3 regions of the Faecalibacterium sp. AM43-5AT genome follow, and region 2 is predicted to be linked to each of the others. Evidence: predicted binding sites of a transcription regulator. Region 2 holds the regulator's gene; each other region holds the start of a gene.
What was found. The regulator Rex, encoded in region 2, represses fermentation and respiration genes when NADH is low (regulators of the CRP and FNR family bind a similar motif). The targets are predictions, from matches to a motif close to ATTGTTAANNNNTTAACAAT.
Positions count from the first base shown of each region.

Region 1 (7,852 bases), on a different contig from region 2:
TGTACAGTTCATCCAGCATTGCTCCCTGCACAAACCCGGTAAAGAGAATCCGATCGTCGCCCTTCGCCAGGTCTTTCAATTCCTCCATAAAGGAATCCGTATCGCTGGAGCCACCTGCGATGACCAGTTTTTTATCTGTCTTGACATTCTTGAAGGCCTCAACCAGATATCGAATGCCCTTCTCCGGCACCAGACGACCGAGGAACAATATGTAGGAATCCTTTTCCAATCCAAAATGATCCTTGATCAGATTTGCTTCCCGAACCTCTGGCCGATTGACACCATTAGGGATAAAATGCGTCTCCCTCCCGTACGTATCCATGAAGTACTTCTGAACGCCTTTGCTTAGAACGATGATTTCGTCCGCATATTTCACGGCGTTTTTTTCGCCGCCACGAATGAACTTGGATGCAACGCTTCCGCGCCACTTCTCGCGATCCCAGTCCAAACCGTGGATAGTGTTGACTACACGCTTGCCAAAAAGTTTTGGTATCCAGCAGAAAAAGGCAGGACCTTCTGCATGGATATGCACCACATCGTATCTTCCAAATGCACTATAAAGTGCTGCGAAAAAGGAAGAGCTTACCGCCGCAAGTCCCTTTTTCTCAATGGTCGGAACAACCTTTTGACGGATACCATCATATTCAATTGTTTTGTCATACTCTGCACCGCTCACATGATGACCTGCTCTATTGTAGCAAGTTATATCACAGCCATTCTGTGCCATTCGGGTGCATAGTTCTTTTACAACAATCTCTATCCCGCCTTCACGAGAAAGACGTTTTTGTCCGAAAACCGCAAGTCTGATTTTTCCTTCCATTACTTCTCTCCAACCGCTATTTCATGCTTTTATCTTTGCCTTATGCACAATCCAAGTAGTTCTTATCCTCAAATTGTCATGCTCGTTCTTTCACTATTCACCTTGCATCCTTTATTGCACGACAACAAGCCTGTATACAGATTGCAGTAGCAATCTATACGCAGGCTCGCCTTCGTACCTCCTTATTCTGTTTTCTGCTCTATCAGCTTTCGCTGTGGTGGGTTAAGTATAGAGCGCAACCAGAAGCCATTAGCACCTGAAATCACGCTTGCTGTAACGCACCATGACAGGCAGAAACAGGTTGAGGTGAAAAGGTCAAGCCGCGTAAACCCGCATGAAATCAGCCTTTTCTCTGGTTGCCCATATTATTTCACACTCCCCATAGCCAAAGCTCGGATTGTTGTAGTGGCTGCCGATACGAGGATCAAGGCAAACACCGTCAATGATCTGCTGGGTGTTCAGACCCTTACTTTCTGCATAGGTATCCAGTTCATTGAAGTAAGCAACACGCAGAGCCAGATAGGTATTTGCGAACAGCTTGACCGCCTCGGCCTCAGTGAAGCCCATGAACAGCGTGTCAATGTTCTCTTTGATTGCACCTTCCTGCAACAGACCGGCAAACTCATGAGCAGCTTCTACCAGACGCTCATCGTTCAGGTCAGTTCCAACGATAATGCGGGAAGGATACAGGTTATCGTAGAGGGCCTTGGATTCACGCAGGAATTCCGGGCTGAAAATGATATTTTTGCTGTTGAACTTTTCTCTTACACTTGCCGTATAGCCCACAGGAATCGTAGACTTGATAACCATGATAGCGTTCGGGTTATACTCCATGACCAGCTTGATCACAGCCTCGACGGCAGATGTGTCAAAGTGTTGGGTGTGGCTATCGTAATTTGTGGGGGCCGCAATCACAACAAAATCCGCATTCGAGTATGCAGCCTTTGCATCGAGGGTTGCAGTCAGATCCAGATCCTTTTCTGCCAGATATTTTTCAATATAGTCATCCTGAATCGGAGACTTCCGGTTATTAATCATCTCGACCTTCTCCGGGATAATATCCACAGCGGTCACATGATGATGCTGGGAAAGCAGGGTCGCAATCGACAAACCAACATAGCCTGTACCCGCAACAGCAATCTTATAATTTTCCACCTTTTTCTCCTCCTACGCTTTTAAAATCTATTCGTTAAAACGTTTTTCTCATCTATTTTCACATCAAACCAATATATTTCCAGACAACACAAAGAGCGGATAGGCTCGTACACCTGTCCGCTGGCTGTCACCCCACCCTCATGGTCGAGATTTCTTCCTGCGCGGCATTTCTGCCGCTCAAAAAGATCAGTCGTTCATTCTTCGGGTAAGAAAATATGAACTTTGGGTTGCGGAGCCTTTCATTCTCTGCCGCACCCTTGTCCCTATTATGACAGCCGCGTATTATATCTCCATCCCCTCTCCGCTGAATGGTCGGAACATATTTCTGGCAGATTCCAGCGTATTCAATTTTACTGGCATCATCATATTCCGCACCGCTCACATGATGTCCCGATCTGTTGTAACATGTCACCTGACAGCCCTGCTGCGCCATCCGTGTGCACAGCTCTTTTACCACGATCTCCACGCCGCCCTCTCTCGACCACCTTTTGTGGCCAAAAACAGCAAGCCTCAATTTCTCTTTCATTTTCCCTTTCCCGTCGCTTTCCCCATTTAGGGATCTCATCCCCATACCGTGCCAAACTCCGGCCCGGTTTCCTTTACATCACAAAAAGCCCGGACGCATTTACGCCCAGGTTTTTGACTGATTTACGCCGCAATTCATTGACATTTTATTTCCAGAATCATCAATATCAATTTCGTAAATGTATTTATCGACACTAAAAACATTTTACCATTTTTTCCTTTGGGATACAATACTTTTCAGCTGTATCATTGCCTGCTTCATGGCTAAGATTTCCGTACTTTATTCCGTCTTTTTGTTGCAACATATTCATTTTGGAAAGAAACTCGTTCCATTGCTTTTTTCAGCAAAAAAACACCCTTCCCCTCACGGAAACCCGCAAAAGGAAGGGTGTTGAACTCAATATCCTGTTGTCATGCCAATCACAGCATGTTCGTACCGGCAAAGCCGGTATCAACTGTTATTCAGCACGGCACCTCAAGCGCTTTTGAGCGTAGAGCTATGATTAGCAGTTCTCAGCGAAGTACTTAATGGTACGGACCATCTGAGAGGTGTAGGAGTTCTCGTTGTCGTACCAAGACACGACCTGAACCTGATAGGTGTCGTCGTCGATCTTAGCGACCATGGTCTGGGTAGCATCGAACAGAGAGCCGTAACGCATGCCGATGACATCGGAAGAAACGATCTGATCCTCGTTGTAGCCGAAGGACTCAGAAGTAGCAGCCTTCATAGCAGCATTGATGGACTCCTTGGTGACATCCTTGCCCTTGACGACAGCAACCAGAATGGTGGTAGAGCCGGTGGGAACAGGCACACGCTGAGCAGAACCGATCAGCTTGCCGTTCAGCTCGGGGATGACCAGGCCGATAGCCTTAGCAGCGCCGGTGGTGTTGGGAACGATGTTCTGTGCGCCAGCACGAGCACGGCGCAGATCGCCCTTGCGCTGAGGACCATCCAGGATCATCTGGTCGCCGGTGTAAGCATGAACAGTGGTCATGATACCGGAGACGATGGGGTAGGTCTTGTTCAGGGTGTTAGCCATGGGAGCCAGGCAGTTGGTGGTGCAGGAAGCAGCAGAAATGACCTGATCCTCAGCGGTCAGGGTCTTCTCGTTGACGGAGAAGACAATGGTCTTCAGATCGTTGCCTGCGGGAGCAGAGATAACGACCTTCTTTGCGCCAGCCTGAATGTGAGCCATGCTCTTCTCCTTGCTGGTGTAGAAGCCGGTGCACTCCAGAACAACATCAACGTTCAGTTCGCCCCAGGGAGCGTCCTTTGCGTCCTTAACAGCGTAGATCTTGATCTCCTTGCCGTCAACAATGATGGAGTCCTCGGTAGCCTCGACGGTGTGCTTGCCCTCGCCGATCTTGCCGCAGAAAGAACCCTGAGCAGTATCGTACTTCAGCAGGTGAGCCAGCATCTTGGGGCTGGTCAGGTCGTTGATTGCGACGACCTCGTAACCCTCAGCATCAAACATCTGACGGAAAGCCAGACGACCAATACGACCGAAACCATTGATAGCAACTCTAACAGCCATGTTAATAGTACCTCCTAATTATTTTACCCATAATCGGATAAATCACGGTATCTTTATTTTAGACCAAAACGCAGAAAGTTTCAAGTATCTGCCAAAAAATTAACAAGACATTCACTGCATTTTTTGCTTTTGTACGATTTTAATTCCTTTCATTCCCTGCTTTTCGGCAATTGCGCCAACAGAGTGCCAACATTTTTGTCAGCTCTCCCCGTTCAAGCAGGCTGCAGCGCACGCTCCGCCAATGCCGCCCACGCAGCAAAGGCCCAGTCCGGCAAAGATCTCCGGCCAGACAGCCGGTGTGGCCCAGCTCAGGCCGCTCATCAAAACCAGTACGTAGGGCAGCTGCCAGCACAGGCAAAGTGCAAATGCGGCAAGCCCGGCTGCGCACAGTGTTTTGCCATTGCCCGGCTGCGGGACATGCAGCGCCCGGGCCAGCGCTGCCAAAAACACCAGTGCCGCAAGCGCCTGCCACACCGCCGCTGTAGGGGTCACGCGGTGCCAGCTGGAGCTGTTCTCCATAAAGCGCAGCAGCACGTTCCAGTAGAACAGCAGACTGCCCGCCACGGCCAGATACAGCCCGCCAAAGGGCTTTTTCCACTCGTTGGGGCTGAGCCAGCAGCGGCCTATGGTGCTGAGCCACGCGGAGCACAGGCATTCCAGAATGCACCGCACAAAGCCGCCCAGACCGGAAGCTGCGCCCAGCGCGATCTGTGCACCCGCTGCGGCCAGAAAACATACTGCACCGACAAAAGCCAGAATACCGGCCAGCGGCCTGCGGCTACGCACCGCTTCCGAGCGGGAAGGCTGTGTACGGCCCACAAGCACTGCAGCCAGCACCACGATACCCAGTGCCAGATAGCGCCACCACACCGAGCCGACCACGCACAAACCGGTGACGGCATCGGTGCCAAAGGCAAGGTCTGCCGCGCGCAGCACGCCCAGCAGAATGCTCAGGATAAAAACGAACAAAACAGAAGGATTCATCAGCGTTCCTCAATCGGCTTATATTTCTGGCGCACGCCCAGATACTTGTAAGCGGGACGAATGATACGGTTGGCGAATACCACCTCTTCCACGCGGTGTGCACACCAGCCGGGCACACGGGCAATGGCGAACAGCGGGGTGTAAATATCCTCAGAGATGCCCAGCATGTTGTAGATCAGGCCGCTGAACAGGTCCACGTTGGCGCACACCGGCTTGGTGCTGCCCTTTTCCTCGGCAAAGATGCCGGGGGCCAGCCGTTCGATGCTGCACAGCATATTATACTCTTCCTCAAAGCCTTTGTCGTAGGCCAGATGGCGGGCGCGCTGCTTCAGGATCACCTCACGAGGGTCGCTGATGGTGTACACCGCGTGGCCCATGCCGTAGATCAGGCCGGAGCCATCGCCCGCCTGCTTGCGCAGGATGCGGCGCAGATACTCGCGCACCTCATCGTCGTCCTCGGGGTTTTCCACATGCTTGAGGATATCCTTCAGCTGACGGTTCACCATCAGGTTGGCACCGCCGTGCTTGGGGCCCTTCAGTGCACCGATGGCCGCCGCGATTGCGGAGTAGGTATCGGTGCCGGAGGAGGACAGCACACGGGTGGTAAAGGTGGAGCAGTTGCCGCCGCCGTGGTCGGCGTGCACCAGCAGGCACATATCCAGCAGCTTTGCTTCCTCGTGGGTGAACTTCTGGTCCGGACGGTAGGTGCTGAGGATGTGCTCTGCCGTGCTCTGGCCGGGCTTGGGCAGGTGGAAGAACATGCTCTGCTTATCGTAGTAGCGGCGTTTCATCTGGTAAGCGTTCACCATCATGGTGGGCATGCTGGCGATCAGATTGATGCTCTGGCTCAGGATGTTCTCCAGACTCAGATCCTCGGCGTGCTCATCGTAAGAGTAAAGGCCCAGCACGCAGCGCTGCAGCTTATTCATGATATTGGGCGAGGGGGCGTTCATGGTGTCCATGAAGCCTTCCGGCAGGGCGCGGTGCTCTGCCAGGATCTCACAGAAATCGTCCAGCTGCTCCCGGTTGGGCAGACTGCCGAACAGCAGCAGCCAGATCACCTCTTCAAACACAAAGCGGTCATTGCGGTAGGCCTCGTCCACGATCTCGTTGATGTTCACACCGCGGTAGATCAGCTTGCCGGGAGTGGGGATCACATGGCCTTCCTGATCCTTTTTATAACCCACAACGTCGCAGACGTTGGTCAGGCCGGCCAGCACACCAGTGCCATCCGGGTTGCGCAGGCCGCGCTTGACCCCCAGACGTTCGCTCGTCTCCGGATCGATGTAGTTGTTGGCAACATATTCCTCACACAAAGTCCGCATTGTGTTCGGGTCCAGCGTTGCCACCTCCGAATGTGCAAAATTCATAAGGGGAATTCTCCTTTCATCCTATTTATATACTTTCCCGCCCACCCTCAATGATGGGTATAATTCTATATTATCGCTTTTGACGAGTAAATTCAAGCATCAACTGCACCGTTCAGCGCACAAAAAGCCGGTTTGATGCTTTTTGCGCTTGCACCACAAAAGGCTTTTTCCCTGTTTCGCATCTTTTTTCAGGGTATATCCGGTATTCTGATTAAAAAAACACCGCTGTCGGAGGGTTTGGGACTATGAAAAAGTTTTTTCTGCCAATCTTTGCGGTCCTGCTGGTGCTGGGCAGCATTCTGCCGCTGGCTGCCTACCGGATCACACGCGCCGTGCTCAGTGGGGCAGAGCCCGCATCTTCTGCCGTATCTTCGCCTGCAGCATCTGCGCAGCCGCCAGGTGCCGTGCCTTCTGCGGATGCCGAGACCTTTCTGGTGGAGGATCAGGCCACCGGACAGGTGTTGGAGCTTTCCCGTCAGGAATACGTTCTGGGTGCTGTCGCCGCCGAGATGCCGGTGAGCTGGCCGGACGAAGCGCTCAAGGCACAGGCCGTTGCCGCCCACAGCTATGCGCTCTACTGCCGGGACCACACCACCCTGCAAAGCGGCGCCTGGCTCACTGCCGACCCAGCCCGGCGGCAGGGCTGCCTGACCGAGCCGGTGCTGCGCAGCTACTGGGGCACCGCCTACGAGCAGAATTACGCCCGCCTCTCCGCCCTTGTGGACGAGGTCTTGGATGAGATACTTTATTACGAGAATGTTCCTGCCTGCGCTAGCTACTTTGCCATTTCCAATGGGCAGACCGAGGCCAGCGAAAATGTATGGGGTTCCGCCCTGCCCTACCTCATTTCAGTGGACAGCAGCACCGACCGTTCCGCTGACAACTACGAATACACCGTCACCTTTTCCGCAGAGCAGGTGCAGCAGGCCCTTGCAGGCCTTGGCATTTCTGCCGATCTCGTCGCGCCGGAGGTCTGGTTCGGCCCGGCAGAGCTGACCAGCGCCGGATACACAAAAACCGTCACGGTCTGCGGGCAGACCGTTTCCGGCACGACCCTGCGCCGGGCGCTGGGCCTGCGCAGCACATGCTTTACGGTACAGTACCAGAGCGGGAATTTCAGCTTTGTCACCCGGGGTTACGGCCACGGTGTGGGCCTGAGCCAGTGGGGCACAAAGGCCATGGCGGAGCAGGGCAAAAGCTATGCCGATATTCTGGCACACTACTACCCCGGCACGCAGCTGCAAGGATGAAAAAGCGGCCCGCACCGCAAAGGCACAGACCGCTTTTCTATTCACTCTTTTTCTTATACCCGCACCATATCCGGGGTGATCTCGGCCAGAGAATGCGCACCGCACATCTGCATGGTGTCAGCCAGCTCACCGGCCAGCTTATCAATGTAGCACTTCACACCTTCCTCGCCGCCGCCATACACAGCCGTGACGAACGGGCGGCAGATCAGCACG
Region 1 covers NZ_QVGZ01000002.1:40,970-48,821, forward strand. The annotation lists gene DW937_RS04095 (glycosyltransferase family 4 protein) at 1-820, opposite strand, end outside; partial or broken gene DW937_RS04100 (nucleotide sugar dehydrogenase) at 1,199-1,975, opposite strand; gene DW937_RS15465 (hypothetical protein) at 2,103-2,501, opposite strand; gene gap (type I glyceraldehyde-3-phosphate dehydrogenase) at 3,004-4,035, opposite strand; gene DW937_RS04115 (hypothetical protein) at 4,234-5,019, opposite strand; gene DW937_RS04120 (citrate synthase) at 5,019-6,389, opposite strand; gene spoIID (stage II sporulation protein D) at 6,635-7,639, shown strand; gene DW937_RS04130 (alpha-hydroxy-acid oxidizing protein) at 7,693-7,852, opposite strand, start outside.
Region 1: a site for Rex is predicted at 4,123-4,142, ahead of gap (type I glyceraldehyde-3-phosphate dehydrogenase). Genes of this name have one in related genera too.

Region 2 (7,852 bases):
CCTCGTCGGGTGTGCCGCGCATGGCAACGGCGTTTTCGGCGCTCACCCGGGCGGGTGCCGCCGGGACTGCAGGCTGGATGGGCACGGCGGGCATCTCCGGCGTGACAGCCGCTGCCGGGCTTTCCGGCTGGGCCGTCGGCATTGCCGGGGTCATGACCGGAGTATCAAAGCTTTCCGCTGCCGCAGGCTGCACCGGCTGTGCAGCCTTTGCAAAGAAATCGGATGCATCGGTCTCCACTGCGTCCTGTACGATGGGCTGCGGGGCAGGTCTGGGGGCCGGGCGCAGCGGGTTCTGCCCAAAGGTGCCGCCCGGGCCCACGATGAGCGGCTCGATGGGTTCGCTGCCGCCCTCCTTCACCTCAGTGTGGTCGGGGCCAAGGTCTACGTCAAAGGAAGCCCGGGGCCGGGATACCCGTACCTGCACCGGCGTGATGGCCGGGGCGGCAGGCTCCGGCTGCGGGGCGGCCTCCGGCTCCTCCGCCTCCATCTCTTCGGTCACCTTGTGGCCCCAGTGGCGGATGCCGTTCAGCCAGTCCGGCACACCGATGCGGAAAGCCGGAGTTTCCATCTCCTCTTCGGCATCTTCCTCATCCCGGTATTCATCTTCTGCTTCGTCGTAGTCTTCCTCAGCCTCGGCTTCTGCCGCGCGGGCAGCGGCACGTTCAGCGCGGCGGGCTGCGCTCTGCTGCGCCATGGCCGCACCCTTTGCGTGCACGCCGCCAAACGCAGCGCACAGCCATTGCCACACCTCTGCCGGGGTCAGATCAAAAATGTACAGGCTGACACACAGTGCCAGCACGATCATGATCAGGGTTGCCGCGGGCCGTCCGCACAGCAGCAGCAGGCTGCCGCCCAGCAGTGCGCCCAACGCACCGCCGCCGATCCATGCATTCACGCCGTTTGCGTAGCAGGCAGCCGTCATCTGAAATGCCGACATGCCCTGCGGCTGGATATCGGAAAAAACGATCACCGTGCCGCAGGCAAACACCAGCCCAAGAACCAGCTTGAAGATCTTGGGCAGAAGGTCTTCGCCCCGGGTATACTGCACAGCAAGGCAGCACACTGCCGCGCCCAGCACAAAGCTGCCGCAGCCAAAAAGTCCGAACAGCACATCGTGCAGGGCCTTCCATGCCGAATCTCCCTCCACAAAGGCCAGCACCACCAGCAAAAGGCCTGCAAACAGGGTGCCAAGCCCCGCCGGAAGCCGCTGCTCGGCCCGCTTTTTGCGCGATGCTGCGCGCCGTGTTGTCGTTTTACGTTTTTTTGTTGCCATGTTTCTTTGTTCCCCGCGTTTGTAGTAGACACACTATTTGATTTTATTATTGTACCACGCAGGGAAGAAAATGGCAAACCTATTGTTGTACAAAATCGGCCTTCATTTGCGTTCGATCTCTTTATACAGCCACGCCAGCGCATCCGAAAGCCCGCCCAGCTCGTCGATGAGCTTTTCCTTCACGGCCCGGCGTCCATCCAGCACGGTGCCCATGTCCATCACCAGCTCGCCGGTGTGGAGCATCAGGTCGGTGTAGCGTTTTTCGGTCATGCCGCTGTGGGCCGCTACGAAGCCGGTGATGCGCTGCTGCATCTGCTCAAAGCTGCGCATGGTCTGCGGCACCCCCAGAATGACACCGGAATGCCGCACCGGGTGCACGGTCATGGTGGCTGTGGGCACGATGAAGCTGCGCCGGGCGCTGACGGCCAGCGGGATGCCGATGGAGTGCCCGCCGCCCAGCACAAGCGTTGCACTGGGTTTGGACACGCTGGCGATCAGCTCCGCCAGCGCAAGGCCTGCTTCCACATCCCCGCCTACCGTGTTCAGCAACACCAGCAGGCCTTCGATGCGAGGATCCTCCTGCGCGGCCACCAGCTGCGGGATGACATGCTCATACTTCGTGGTCTTCTGGCCCTGCGGCGCTTCCGAATGGCCTTCGATCTGGCCGATGACGGTCAGGCAGTGGATCACATGCTCCCCGCGGGCCAGCGTGACCGTGCCCAGATCTTCGATCTCTTCCTTTTCCAGCCGACGCTCGTCGGTCAGCTGCGTTTCATCGTTCATATGCTTTCCTCCTGCGTTTTCTGTCAGCATTCCCCAGCCTGTGCCGGGCTATGCAGACCCGCTGCAGCAAAAAAGCGGTAACATTTCATAAAATTTTTTTGAGAATGATTTGACATTCTCCATCGGTGCAGTATACTTTAAATAATTGATTGTAATATCTGCAATATGAACCCGTAAACGGATCGGGGTTTCTCTGCGCCGCATCTGTAAAGCAGGCAGCTGCGGCAAGTACTGCGATAGAGCGAAAGGAGAAAGTATTCTATGAACACCCCTGCAAAGGCTTCACTTCCCGTTATCAAGCGTCTTCCCAAATATTACCGCTATCTGCGCTCTCTGCAGGTGGACGGCATCAACAGCATTTCTTCCCGCGAGCTGGCTGCTCAGATGGGCACCACCGCTTCGCAGGTACGGCAGGACTTCAACTGCATCGGCGATGTGAATGGCCGGCAGGGCATCGGCTACTCGGTGGAAAACCTGCTCTCCATTCTGGAAGGCCTGCTGTTCGGCAACGGTGACCGCCTGCCCACCATCCTGATCGGCTGCGGCCGTCTGGGCAAGGCAGTGAGCCGCTTTATCACCACCGATACCAACGGCTACCGCCTGATCGCCGCCTTTGATGTGGCACAGAGCGAGGTAGGCAAGGAGATCAGCGGCATCCAGATCCGCCATATCGACGAGCTGGAGTCTTTCTGTGCCGAGCATCACCCCAAGGTCGCAGTGCTCTGTGTGCCCCGCGATGGTGCGGAACAGGTCAGCGGCCGTCTGGTAGATCTGGGCATCGAGGGCTTCTGGAACTTCTCCCACTATGACCTCTCTGTGCCGTATCCCGATGTGGTGGTGGAGAATGTCCATCTGGGCGACAGCCTGATGAGCCTTGGCTACCGCCTGCGCAATCAGGACTGAAGATACCTATCTATAGTAAATAAAAAGAAATAAAGACTGCTGCACAAGAGCAGCGGGCTCGCCCTCTCCGTCATTGCTAACGCAATGCCACCTCTCCCAGAGTGAGAGGCTTTGGCAGTATGGTCAGGTTTCCAGTTTTGCCAAGGGCTTTCCCCTTGATAGATTTCCCCCGGTCGGGGGAAAATGGCGAAGCCAAAAGGGAGAATAAGCTGCTGAGCAATGCGAAGCTGAGAGGGTGAGGACGCTAAAATAAAAACAGGTGCAGCAGTCTTTTCTGCTGTAAGGAGAATTTTTCAAATGGCAAAACTGTATTTCCGCTACGGCGCAATGAACAGCGGCAAAAGCACCGCCCTGATGCAGGTAGCCCACAACTACGAAGAACAGGGGATGCGGGTGCTGATCCTCAAGCCACAGGTGGACACCAAGGGCGGCGGTGAGCTGGTGAGCCGTCTGGGCGTGCGCCGCAAGGCTGATCTGTTGATCCCGCCGGAGACGGATGTATTCGAGGCCGTGCGCACGGCCAACGCTGACGGTGCGCCGCTGGCCTGCGTGCTGTGCGACGAGAGCCAGTTTTTCACTGCGCAGCAGGCAGAGCAGCTGTTCATGGTAACTGTGGACCTGAACATTCCGGTGATCTGCTACGGCCTGCGGGCAGATTTTTCACTCAAAGGCTTTCCCGGCTCCACCCGCCTGCTGGAGCTGGCCCACACCATCGAGGAGATGAAGACTATCTGCACCTGCGGCCGCAAGGCCATCTGCAACTGCCGCAGGGTGAACGGCAGGTTCGTCTTTGAGGGCGAGCAGGTGGCCATCGATTTGGAAAACGATGTGCAGTACGTGAGCATGTGCCCCCAGTGCTACTTCAAGGCAAAACGCGCGTTCTACGCCGAAAAAGCTGCTTCGCAGGTCGAATAAGCTTGTATACAAGACTGTTGTGTTCAACGACACGGCAGTCTTTCTTTTTTTCCCCGGCCCACAGGCGCTGTCCACGCAGCAGCGCAAAATATGTCGCTGTCGATGCTTCTTCACCCCCCAAAAGGGCGAAGAAGCACCGATTTCAACGCCTGCAGACCGGTGCCGGATGCCTGCTTCACGCGATTGATATATCAGAGTGCACATTTTTTGCACTATTGATATATCAGTTTGCAAGCCCGCATCCGGGCCATTTTAATGTGTTGCTCTGCCACAATGTATGCAACAGTTCCATATTCCAAAACCGAATGTTTACAAAATTATTGCAAAATTCGACGTTCCCCCTATGATACATCCCAGTTTTCTATGCAAAATGGCGAAATATACATGTTGCACAGTTTTTCGAGCCAAGTTTATTCATTTCAGCAAAGGCATCAATTCTCGCGTGAAAACAAGAGCAATATTTGTACGTTTTTTGTTTAGATATCTGCAATTTGCGTCTTTCTTTTTGGTTGTTGTTTTGTTATCATAATTGTATACAACGGGGTATGTGCAGAACCCCCGTTCGAGATGATGTTTTCTGTATTTAGGAGGAGAACAAAAATGAGCATGGCAATTTCTCGTCGTGATTTTATGAAGGTCACCGGCGCTGTGGGCGCTGCCGGCCTTCTGGCTGCCTGCGGCGGCAACTCTGCTGCATCCAGCTCTGCTGCTTCCACTGCTTCTTCCGCTCCCGCTGCTTCTGCAGACGAGAGCCTGGCACTGTCTGACGGCCCTGTATCCATGACCATCAGCTGGTGGGGCGGCGACAGCCGTCACGAGGCTTACCAGAACGCCATCAAGGAGTTCCAGGCTGAGCACACCAACATCACCATTGAGCCCACCTTCGCCGCATGGTCCGGCTGGGAAGAGAAGATGGCAGCTGCCTTCATCGCTGGCAACGCACAGGATGTGTGCCAGGTGAACTGGAACTGGCTGTACAACTACTCTGCTGATGGCAGCAAGTTCGTGGATCTGAACACCGTTTCCAAGTTTCTGGATCTGACCCAGTGGGATGACGCTGCTCTGGATGCCTGCTACGTTGCAAACGCTCAGCAGTGCGTGCCTGTCTCCATGACCGGCCGTATCTTCTTCTGGAACATGACCACCTTCAACAAGGCTGGCATCACCGAAGTTCCCAAGTCTCTGGATGATCTGATGGCTGCCGGCAAGGCATTCCAGGAGAAGCTGGGCGACGATTACTACCCCATGCATCTGGGCGCATACGACCGTATGATCCTGATGGTGTTCTACCTCGAGTCCAAGTACGGCAAGGACTGGGCTGATCCCGTCACCTCTACCCTGAACTACACCGAGGACGAGATCGCTGAGGGCATCGACTTCATCAAGAGCCTGGTGGATGGCCACGTCATGATGAACCTGAAGACCTACTACTCCGCTAACTCCGATACCGCTACCCACCAGTCCAACGAGTGGATCACCGGTAAGATCGCAGGTATCTTCGAGTGGGATTCCGCTGCTTCCAAGTACTCCTCCGCTCTGGATGATGCCAACAAGGACGGCTTCACCGTTGGCGAAGAGATCAAGTTCGGCGACAACAACGGCGGCTTCTCCAAGGTCTCCATGGGTCTGGCTATCACCAAGACCAGCCAGTGCGTTGCTGAGGCTGCTACCCTGATCAACTTCCTGCTGAACGAGGAGAAGGGCGCTTCCATCATGGGTTCCGAGTGCGGCATCCCCGCTTCCAAGGCTGGTCTGGCTGCTGCTCAGGCTGCCGGCGCTGTCAAGGATCTGGTTGCTGAGGCAAACGCCAAGGTCATGGCCTTCACCACCAACAAGCTGGATCCCCTGTTCGAGAACAACGACCTGAAGGCTTCCGGCACCGGCATCTATCAGGAAGTGTTCGACACCGTTGACTACGACGGCGTTTCCGGTGCAGACGTTGTTGACACCCTGCTGGACGGCATGGAGTCTGTTGGTTACACCATCGGCTAAGTTTTTCTTCAGAGTGCCGCTGTGTGCGGTGACGTACATATAAAGGGCACCCTTTGGCTAAAACGGAGGGGCACCTGCCGCCCATACGGCAGATGCCCTTTTTTTGTCAGGGATATGTTACAAATTCTTGACAAAGCTGTATCCAGTCTGTTACCCCTTCGTCCGTCTCATGCTCCGAAATTCCTTAAAAAGGAGGATTTCCCAGATGAAAGAAAGCAATGCTCCCGCCGTCGGGCGCACCCCGTTCCAGAAGTGGCTGGACAAATATCAGGGTCTGTTTTATCTGATTCCCTGGATCATCGGCTTCGTCGTCTTTAAGGCAGTTCCCTTTGGTCAGTCGCTGTACTACAGCTTCACCGATATGAACTTCTTCAAGAGCGGCACCCAGTTCGTTGGTCTGGCCAACTACATCACGGCCTTTACCACCACCAAGATCACCAAGGCGCTGCTCATCACCTTCAAGTACGCTTTCATTACCGTGCCTCTGAAGCTGGTCTTTGCGCTGTTCATCGCATACATCCTGAACTTCAAGATTGCATGCGTCAACCTGTTCCGCACGGTGTACTACATTCCCTCCATTCTGGGCGGCTCTGTTGCAATCGCCGTTCTGTGGAAGGCTGTGTTCAGCGTGGATGGCCTGCTCAACACCGTGCTGCGCGCTGTCACCTTTGGTCTGGTGCAGGGCCCCGAGTGGTTGTCTGACCCCAGCTACGCGCTGTGGATTATCTGCTTCCTGCGCATCTGGCAGTTTGGTTCCGCCATGGTGCTGTTCCTGGCCGCTCTGAAGGGTGTGCCTGCAGACCTGTACGAAGCCGCTACCATTGATGGTGCCGGCAAGTGGCGTCAGTTCTTCTCCATCACCGTTCCGATGATCACCCCCATCATCTTCTACAATCTGGTCACTCAGATCTGCCAGGCTTTCCAGGAGTTCAATGGCCCCTACATCATCACCAACGGCGGCCCCCGTGGTTCCACCACGCTGATCTCTCTGCTGGTCTACAACTACGCATTCAAGTCCTATGACATGGGTATGGCATCCGCTCTGGCATGGATCATGTTCATCATCGTCTGCATCCTGACGATCATTGCATTCACCAGCCAGAAGAAGTGGGTCTACTACTCTGACGAAAGGTAAGGTGACCAGTATGGGAATGAAAGCATCGAACAAAATTGCAACCTTCTTCAAGTATTTCGTCCTGATCCTGGTCGGCGTTATCATGATCTATCCCCTGCTGTGGATGATCAGCGCTACCTTTAAGGACAACAGCGAGATCTTTGCAGGCATCAGCCTGTGGATCAAGCACCCCACTCTGGATGGCTACCGCGGCGCACTGAACAACTTCGGCGGTTCCATCAACATCCTGCAGGCCATGCTGAACACCTACAGCTACGTCATCCCCAAGGTGATCTGCACGGTGGTCTCCGCCTGTGTGGCTGCCTACGGCTTTGGCCGCTTCGATTTCCCCGGCCGTAAGTTGATGTTCAACATCATGCTGGCCACCCTGTTCCTGCCGCAGGTCGTTCTGAACGTGCCGCAGTACCTGCTGTACAACAAGTTCGGCTGGCTGGACAGCCCCTTCTATCTGGCTATCTGGGTGCACTGCGCATTTGCGACCGAGACCTACTTCGTCTACCAGCTGGTGCAGTTCATGCGCAATGTCCCCCGTGATCTGGACGAAGCCGCTGCCATCGACGGCTGCTCCTCCTTCCAGACCCTGTACAAGGTCATCGTGCCCATGCTTGGCCCCGCTCTGGTGTCCTGCGCACTGTTCCAGTTCATGTGGAGCTGCAACGACTTCATGGGTCCGCTGCTTTACGTCAGCACTCCCGGTAAGTACCCGATGTCCCTGTTCGTCAAGCTGTCCATGGACGGTGATACCGGTTTCGCATGGAACAAGATCCTTGCTCTGTCCCTCATCTCCATCCTGCCGCAGCTGATTGTCTTCTTCTGTGCACAGGACCAGTTCGTTGAAGGTATCTCTGCCG
Region 2 covers NZ_QVGZ01000004.1:35,343-43,194, forward strand. The annotation lists gene DW937_RS06650 (DNA translocase FtsK) at 1-1,273, opposite strand, end outside; gene DW937_RS06655 (ATP-dependent Clp protease proteolytic subunit) at 1,376-2,056, opposite strand; gene DW937_RS06660 (redox-sensing transcriptional repressor Rex) at 2,318-2,959, shown strand; gene DW937_RS06665 (thymidine kinase) at 3,257-3,874, shown strand; gene DW937_RS06670 (ABC transporter substrate-binding protein) at 4,475-5,866, shown strand; gene DW937_RS06675 (sugar ABC transporter permease) at 6,072-7,001, shown strand; gene DW937_RS06680 (carbohydrate ABC transporter permease) at 7,012-7,852, shown strand, end outside.

Region 3 (7,852 bases), on a different contig from region 2:
CCATCACCTCTGTGCAGGCCGTCTACGTCCCCGCCGACGACCTGACCGACCCGGCCCCCGCCACCACCTTTGCACATCTGGATGCCACTACCGTGCTGTCCCGTAAGATCGTGGAGCAGGGCATTTACCCGGCCGTGGACCCGCTGGCATCCACCTCCCGCATTCTGGAAGCGGATATCGTGGGCGAGGAGCACTATCGCGTGGCCCGCAAGGTGCAGTCCATTCTGCAGCGCTATCAGGAACTGCAGGACATCATCGCCATTCTGGGCATGGACGAGCTGGACGAGAACGACAAGCTCACCGTCGCCCGCGCCCGCAAGCTGCAGAAGTTCCTGTCCCAGCCCTTTGCTGTGGCCGAGAACTTTACCGGTCTGAAGGGCAAGTATGTGCCCCTGCAGGATACCGTGCGCAGCTTTGCCGCCATTGTGGACGGCGAAGCCGACGACCTGCCGGAGTGGGCGTTCTTCAACGTTGGTACGCTGGAAGATGCCCGCCAGAAGGCGGCGGAAAAGCTGGCTGAGGAAAAGGGCGGTGCCGTCTGATGAACAAGTTCATGCTGAACATCACTGCGTCCAGCGGTGAGTACTATCAGGGCGATTGCGAAGACCTTGTGCTGCCCATCAGTGATGGCGTGTACGGCATACAGGCTGGACACAGCCCGGTACTGGTGGCCATCCACATGGGCATCCTGCACTTTGAGGTGAACGGTGAAAGCCGGGACATCCTGGTAGGCGACGGCATTGCCGAGGTGACGCCTGCCTACGTGATGGTGCTGGTGGACAGCGCCGAGCGCCCGGAGGATATCGACAAGAACCGTGCCGAGGCTGCCCGCATCCGTGCCGAGGAGCGTTTGCAGCATCAGCAGAGCATGCATGAATATTATCAGAGCAAGATCGCGCTCGACCGTGCGATGCAGCGCCTGCAGGCCGCTGCAAAGTACCGGCGCTGAGAAAGAGCCGCATCTGCCAGGACCAGATCTGAAAAAAGAGCATCATTTGCATCCATTGAGGGTGCAAAGTGATGCTCTTTTTTGTTGCAGGCTGTTCCATGGAACGCAGCTTTCGTGTATAATAAGGTCAATGCAACCCCGCGTGTTGCGCGGGAAAGGAGGAGGTTTTCCATGATCCAATTCGGCCTGCGTCTGCATGACGCGGAAAAGCTGCCCGTTGAACAGGTGCTGCCGCTGGTGCGCCAGAAAGGCTTTACCTGCGCCCATGTGGCTCTGAGCAAATCCTTCAAGGAGCTGCCCTGCACCCCCAGCGCCCTGACCCCCGGCTATGCGCTGTATCTGCGGCATCTGTTTGAGAAAAACGGCATCGACATTGCCGTGCTGGGCAACTATCTCAATCTTGCCCATCCGGATGCGGATGCCCTGCACGCCATTCAGGAAAAATACTATGCCCACATCCGCTTTGCAAGCCTGCTGGGCTGCGGTATGGTGGGCACCGAGACCGGTGCGCCCAACGCAGAGTACAAGTTCTGCCCGGAGTGCCGCAGCGATGCAGCCCTTTCCACCTTTATCAAGAACTTCAAGCCGGTGGTGCGCTGCGCCGAGCAGTATGGCGTGACCATTGCCATTGAGCCGGTGGTCAAGCACATCGTGTACGATGCCAGACGCGCCCGCACTGTGCTGGACGAGATCGGCAGCCCGAACCTGCAGATCCTGTTCGACCCCGTCAACCTGCTGAACATGGAAAATGTGGACCGCCGCGAGGAAGTGTTCGCCGAGGCCATCGAGCTTCTGGGTAAGGACATCGCCATGATCCACTTCAAGGATTTCCTGCGCAAGGATGCGGGCGGCCAGCTGGCTGCTACGGGTGCAGGGCAGGGCGGTATGGAGGACTACCGCACCATCCTGCGCTTTGCAAAGCAGGAAAAGCCCTATATCTTTGCAACGCTGGAGAATACCACCCCGGAAAACGCGGTGGAATGCCTGAACTACCTGAAAAAGCAGTACGACGAGTGCTGAACACTTTATAACAAGAAAAACATCTGCAAGCTTTGCCCGGAATGGGGCAGCTTGCAGATGTTTTTTGTATCAGATGAAGTTTATGGTTCGGCCTTTTACAAATTGCAATTAAGAAGTAGTTTCGCTGAAAATGCCCAGAACGAAAGCGGAGGACATTAAAATTATTCCAGATCCAGCTTATGCTCCATCAGCCAGCGGGTCAGCAGAAAGTACCCTGCGGCAAAGGCAATGCTGACCGCCAGCCCGAACAGGGTGGTGAACGCACTGGGCGCAGCAATGGAAACATCTACACCGCCAAGGGTGGGATAGGAAACAGCCTGCAGCATGTCGGCACTGCTGACACCGGAGCTCAGCCAGTTCTGCAGGAAGGACAGCAGGAAAAATGCCAGAATACCGGCCGGGACCATGTGCTTTTTGAACTGGTGGCCGATCATGCATGCGGCATAGATGCACAGGATGCTGGACACCAGTGCCACCAGTCCGTTCAGCGTTTCAAAGATCAGCCAGAGCCACCCGGAGCTGCCGGTCATGCGGAAGATCTCTCGGAAGATCTCTACCACTTTCTGCCACAGCTCCGGCAGCTGCTGCAGGGCCGCGCTGTTCAGAGACAGAGCCAGCAGCATCACCGCAAAGGAGAAAATACCCACGATGCCGCTGCAAAGCATCCAGACCACGCTGGAGATCAGCTTGGAAAGGATGAGCTGGCTTTCCGTCACCGGCAGGGTGTGCATCAGGTAGCCTTCGCGGCCCAGCAGATTGCGGGTGAAGCGGGTCACAATGGTCATCACGGACACCACTGCCACCGCAACGGCTACGACCATATAGGCGAACAGCAGCAGAGATGCAAAGTCGTCCTTGGAAGAGCTGCGCAGGGAAAAGCCGCTCAGCACTGCCAGCGCAACAAGGGCCAGATACAGCCCGCCGTAGGTGCGGCCGGTGGCCTTGAATTCATATTTTAACAGCTGTTTCAGCATTTGAATACCTCCCGGAAATATGCATCCACGCTCATGCCCTCGGTCTCGCGCAGCTCTTCGGCATTGCGGTGGGCGAACACCCGGCCATCCTTCAAAAAGACGGCTTCGTCCAGAATGGGCTCGATATCGCCGATGAGGTGGGTGGATAGAATGACGGTCGCATCCCGGCTGTAGTTGTTCAGGATGGTGCTCAGGATGTAGTCCCGGGCGGCAGGGTCCACGCCGCCAATAGGCTCATCCAGCAGGTAGAGCTTTGCGGCGCGGCTCATGGCCAGGATCAGCTGCACCTTTTCCTTGCTGCCCTTGGAGAGGGTCTTGAGCCGCGCCTTCGGTTCCAGTTCCAGCCGGGCCAGCATTTCGTTTGCCTTAGCGGGGTCAAAATCGGCATAGAATTCGCGGAACATTTCCACCAGCTGCTCCACACGCATCCAGTCCGGCAGCCAGTCAGCATCCGGCAGATAGGACACGATGGCTTTGGTGTCCGGCCCGGGGGTCATGCCGGCGATCCGGATGCTGCCTGCACTGGGCTGCAGCAGACCGTTCGCCAGCTTGATGAGGGTGGTCTTGCCGCTGCCGTTGGGGCCAAGCAGCCCCACGATGCGGCCAAAGCCGATGTGCAGGTCTACATTTTCCAGTGCGGTCTTATCCTTCTGGTAGCACTTGGTCAGTGCTTCACAGCTCAAAAGTTCACTCATTGCGGTCCTCCTTTGCGTCCCAGTGTTCCAAAAGCGCGGCTGCCTGTGCGGGACTGTAGCCGATGCCGCGCATCTTTTCCAGAAAATCCGACGCCAGCGTCCGGGCGGTGTCGGCGCGAAGCTGTTCGATCAATGCAGTGTCCTCCGTAACATAGCGGCCTGCAGTGCGTTCGGTGTGCACCAGCCCCTCCGTCTCCAGCTGGGCAAGGGCCCGCTGCATCGTGTTTGGGTTCACCCCGGCGGCTGCGGCCAGATCACGCACCGAATCCAGATGCCCGCCCGGCGGGTAGGTGCCGGCCAGGATCCGGGCCTTCAGCCGTTCCACAAGCTGTGCATAGATCGGGCGGCTGGCATCAAACTGTTCGCCCATGGTATCATCTCCTTGTCTTGCTGTATTAAGCGCTTGATACAATAATACATGATTTGCTCTGTTTGTCAAGGGGAAAAAGAAAAAACATCATAAAACTGCGGGAAAATGGAAAAAGTGCCCATAAAACACTGCACATGTATAAAAATTTACAATAAATTCAAACAATTTCACATTGCAAAGTTTTTGACAATGTGTTATGCTGAAAAACAGAGAGTTCCGCCCGAAAAGCGGCGGAAAAGAGATTTGGAGGAAAAATAACTATGGCTGACCGCATCGTTCTGAATACCATCTCCTACCATGGCCACGGTGCCATTGAGAACATCGTTCCCGAACTGACCGCCCGCGGCTACAAGAAGGCATTCGTCTGCTCCGATCCCGACCTGATCAAGTTCGGCGTCACCAAGAAGGTCACCGACCTGCTGGATGCTGCAAACTTTGCCTACGCTGTTTACAGCGAGATCAAGCCCAACCCCACCATCGCCAACGTGCAGGACGGCGTGGCCGCTTTCAAGGCTGCTGAAGCTGACTGCATCGTGACCATCGGCGGCGGCTCCTCCATGGATACCGCAAAGGCCATCGGTATCATCATCAATAACCCCGAGTTTGCGGATGTCCGCTCTCTGGAAGGCGTTGCTCCCACCAAGAAGCACGCTGTGTTCACCATCGCTGTTCCCACCACTGCCGGCACTGCTGCTGAGGTCACCATCAACTACGTCATCACCGATGTGGAGAAGAAGCGCAAGTTCGTCTGCGTGGATACCAACGATATCCCCGAGATCGCCGTGGTCGATCCCGATATGATGTCCTCCATGCCCAAGGGCTTGACCGCCGCCACCGGCATGGACGCTCTGACCCACGCCATTGAGGGCTACATTACCAAGGGTCACTGCGTCATCTCCGATATGTTCCATCTGGAAGCCATCAAGCTCATCAGCCAGAGCCTGCGCGGCGCAGTGCAGAACACCCCGGAAGGCCGCGAGGGCATGGCTCTGGGCCAGTACATCGCCGGCATGGGCTTCTCCAACGTGGGTCTGGGCATCGTCCACTCCATGGCACACGGCCTGTCCGCTCTGTACGACACCCCGCACGGTGTGGCCTGCGCCATCCTGCTGCCGGTGGGTCTGGAGTACAACAAGTCCGTTGCCGGTGAGCGCTACCGCGCCGTGGGCAAGGCCATGGGCGTTGTGGGCATCGATGAGATGAACGATGCTGCTGCCGCCGATGCAACCATCGCCGCCGTCAAGCAGCTGGGCGCAGACGTGGGCATCCCCGCAAATCTGCACGGCATCCTGAAGGAAGAGGATATCCAGTTCCTCGCCGAGTCCGCATTTGCAGATGCCTGCCGTCCCGGCAATCCCCGCGACACCAGCGTGGAGGAGATCGTGGAGCTGTATAAGAGCCAGCTGTGAGCTGTAAACTGAATCAATAAGAAAGGGCCGCTGTGCGTTTGAATGCACGGCGGCCCTTTTTGCAGGCAGGACGGCTTTTGTGAATTTTTCACAACAGCTCTTGTAGAATATGCTTAAACCGGGTACAATCAGTGTATCGACAAAATTCCACAAGCGAAAGGATGCCTATGACGCTGAACTTCTATACTCTGGGTGTTATTTATCTAGTATATTCCTTTCTGGGCTGGGTGGCTGAGACGGTAGTCGCGACCATCCGGGGCGGAAGGTTTGCCAACCGCGGTGCGGCGGCAGGCCCGTTCTGCTTTATCTACGGTACCACCGGTGTGCTGCTGGCCGTGAGTTTCAGCGACCTGCGCACCGAGCCGGTCTACCTGTTCTTTGCCTGTATGATGGCGGCAACGGTGATGGAATGGATCACCGCCAAGCTGCTGGAACGCCTGCACCGCCGCAAGTGGTGGGACTATTCCGGAAAAAAATTCAATCTGAACGGCTATGTGTGCCTGCAGTATTCGCTGCTGTGGGGTGCGCTGGGCACGGCAAGTGTGCTGTGGGGCAATAATGTGTTGCTGCAGCTGTGCGCGCATATCCCTGTCTGGCTGCTGCACCCGGCAGTATGGGTCTCGCTGACGGTGGCGGTACTGGACCAGATCGGTTCGGCGGTGCTGGTGCAGCAGTATGCGGCCCGGCACCCGATGCTGGAGCAGCTCAACCAGAGACTGGGGGAGCGGTCGGACACGCTGCGCCGCAGGATCGCGCTTTACATTGAAAAACGCATCCAGTATGCTTACCCGGCTGCGGCCCGGCAGGAGCAGACTGCGCTCCGGAAGGGGGAAAAGAACTTTCTCAGCGTGTCCGACCTGCTGTGGCTGTTCGTGATCGGCGCGTTTCTGGGCGACATGGTGGAGACGGTGTTCTGCCGCGTGACGGCAGGCGTGTGGATGAGCCGCTCCAGTCTGGTCTGGGGGCCGTTCAGCGTGGTGTGGGGGCTGGCACTGGTGATGGCTACAGTGCTGCTGCGGCAGGAAAAGGACAAAAGCGACCGCTATCTGTTCGCCTTCGGCACCGTCATGGGCGGTGTGTACGAATACGTGTGCAGCGCCGTCACCGAGCTGCTGTTCGGCACCGTGTTCTGGGACTACAGCAAGTTCAAGTTCAATCTGGGCGGGCGCATCAACCTGCTGTACTGCTTTTTCTGGGGCATTGCGGCGGTGATATGGATGCGCTACGGCTATCCGCTGGTGGAAAAGGGCATGGCAAAGGTGCGCAGCCATATCCGCCCGTGGGTAACTGCGGTGCTGGCCGTATTCATGGCGGTGAACATGCTCACCAGTGCGCTGGCCCTTGCCCGCTACGATGCCCGCACCAGCGGCGAAGCGCCCAAAAACAGCATCGATACGCTGCTGGATGCGCATTTTGACGATGCCCGCATGGAGCGCATTTATCCCAATGCCAAAAAAGTAGCCAAGGCTGGCTGAAATTTCAACGTTCCTCTTGCACTTTGGTGCAAAAACCGGTATAATACGTTTCGGATAAAAGGGAGTAAAGGGCGCTCGTTTTGCAAAAACGGTGCGCTGTGGCGCAGCGACATCCCGGCAGAAATGCCCGCTGTGTCACCGGATGCTTGAGACTTTTATTACACCTTCCCATTTCTGGGCAGGATGTAATAAAGGTCTCTTTTTTATTGCCGCTCTGCCAAAAACAAAAGGAGAAAAACTATGCTCATTCCTGTTTTGCTGTTCATCGTGGGCCTGCTGTGCCTCATCAAGGGCGGTGACTGGTTCGTGGATGGTGCCACGGGCATTGCCCGCCGCTTCCATGTGCCGGAGCTGCTCATCGGTGCCACCGTGGTGTCCATCGGAACCACCCTGCCGGAGGTGATGGTCTCCACCACCTCGGCTCTCACCGGCCACGGCGAGATCGCCTACGGCAACGCCATCGGTTCGATCATCTGCAATGCATCGCTCATTGCGGCCATCACCATTGCGGTAAAGCCGGGGAAGGTAGACCCCAAGAGCCTGCGCACGCCGGTGCTGTTTTTCTTTGTGGCAGCGGCCTTCTATGCCGGTGTGGCCTACACCACCGGCTACTTCTCCCGCCCGGTGGGCCTGATCCTTCTGGCCATGTTCGCAGCGTATATCATCTGCAACGTGATGGCCATGAAGAACGCCCCCGCCCCGGAAGAAGAGGAAGAACCGGAAGAAAATGCATCCTTTGCCAAGGAGCTGGGTCTGCTGGCCGTGGGCGCGGTGCTCATTGCCGTGGGTGCCAACCTGCTGGTGGACAACGGTACCCTGATCGCACAGGCACTGGGCGTGCCGGAGTCGGTGATCGCGCTCACCTTTGTGGCACTGGGCACCTCGCTGCCGGAGCTGGTCACGGCCATCACCTCGCTGGCAAAGGGCCACGGTGCACTTTCGCTGGGCAATGTCATTGGT
Region 3 covers NZ_QVGZ01000002.1:181,735-189,586, reverse strand. The annotation lists gene atpD (F0F1 ATP synthase subunit beta) at 1-542, shown strand, start outside; gene atpC (ATP synthase F1 subunit epsilon) at 542-949, shown strand; gene DW937_RS04800 (sugar phosphate isomerase/epimerase family protein) at 1,121-1,969, shown strand; gene DW937_RS04795 (hypothetical protein) at 2,131-2,943, opposite strand; gene DW937_RS04790 (ABC transporter ATP-binding protein) at 2,937-3,638, opposite strand; gene DW937_RS04785 (GntR family transcriptional regulator) at 3,631-4,008, opposite strand; gene fucO (lactaldehyde reductase) at 4,269-5,417, shown strand; gene DW937_RS04775 (putative ABC transporter permease) at 5,585-6,892, shown strand; gene DW937_RS04770 (calcium/sodium antiporter) at 7,133-7,852, shown strand, end outside.
Region 3: a site for Rex is predicted at 4,180-4,199, ahead of fucO (lactaldehyde reductase). Genes of this name have one in related genera too.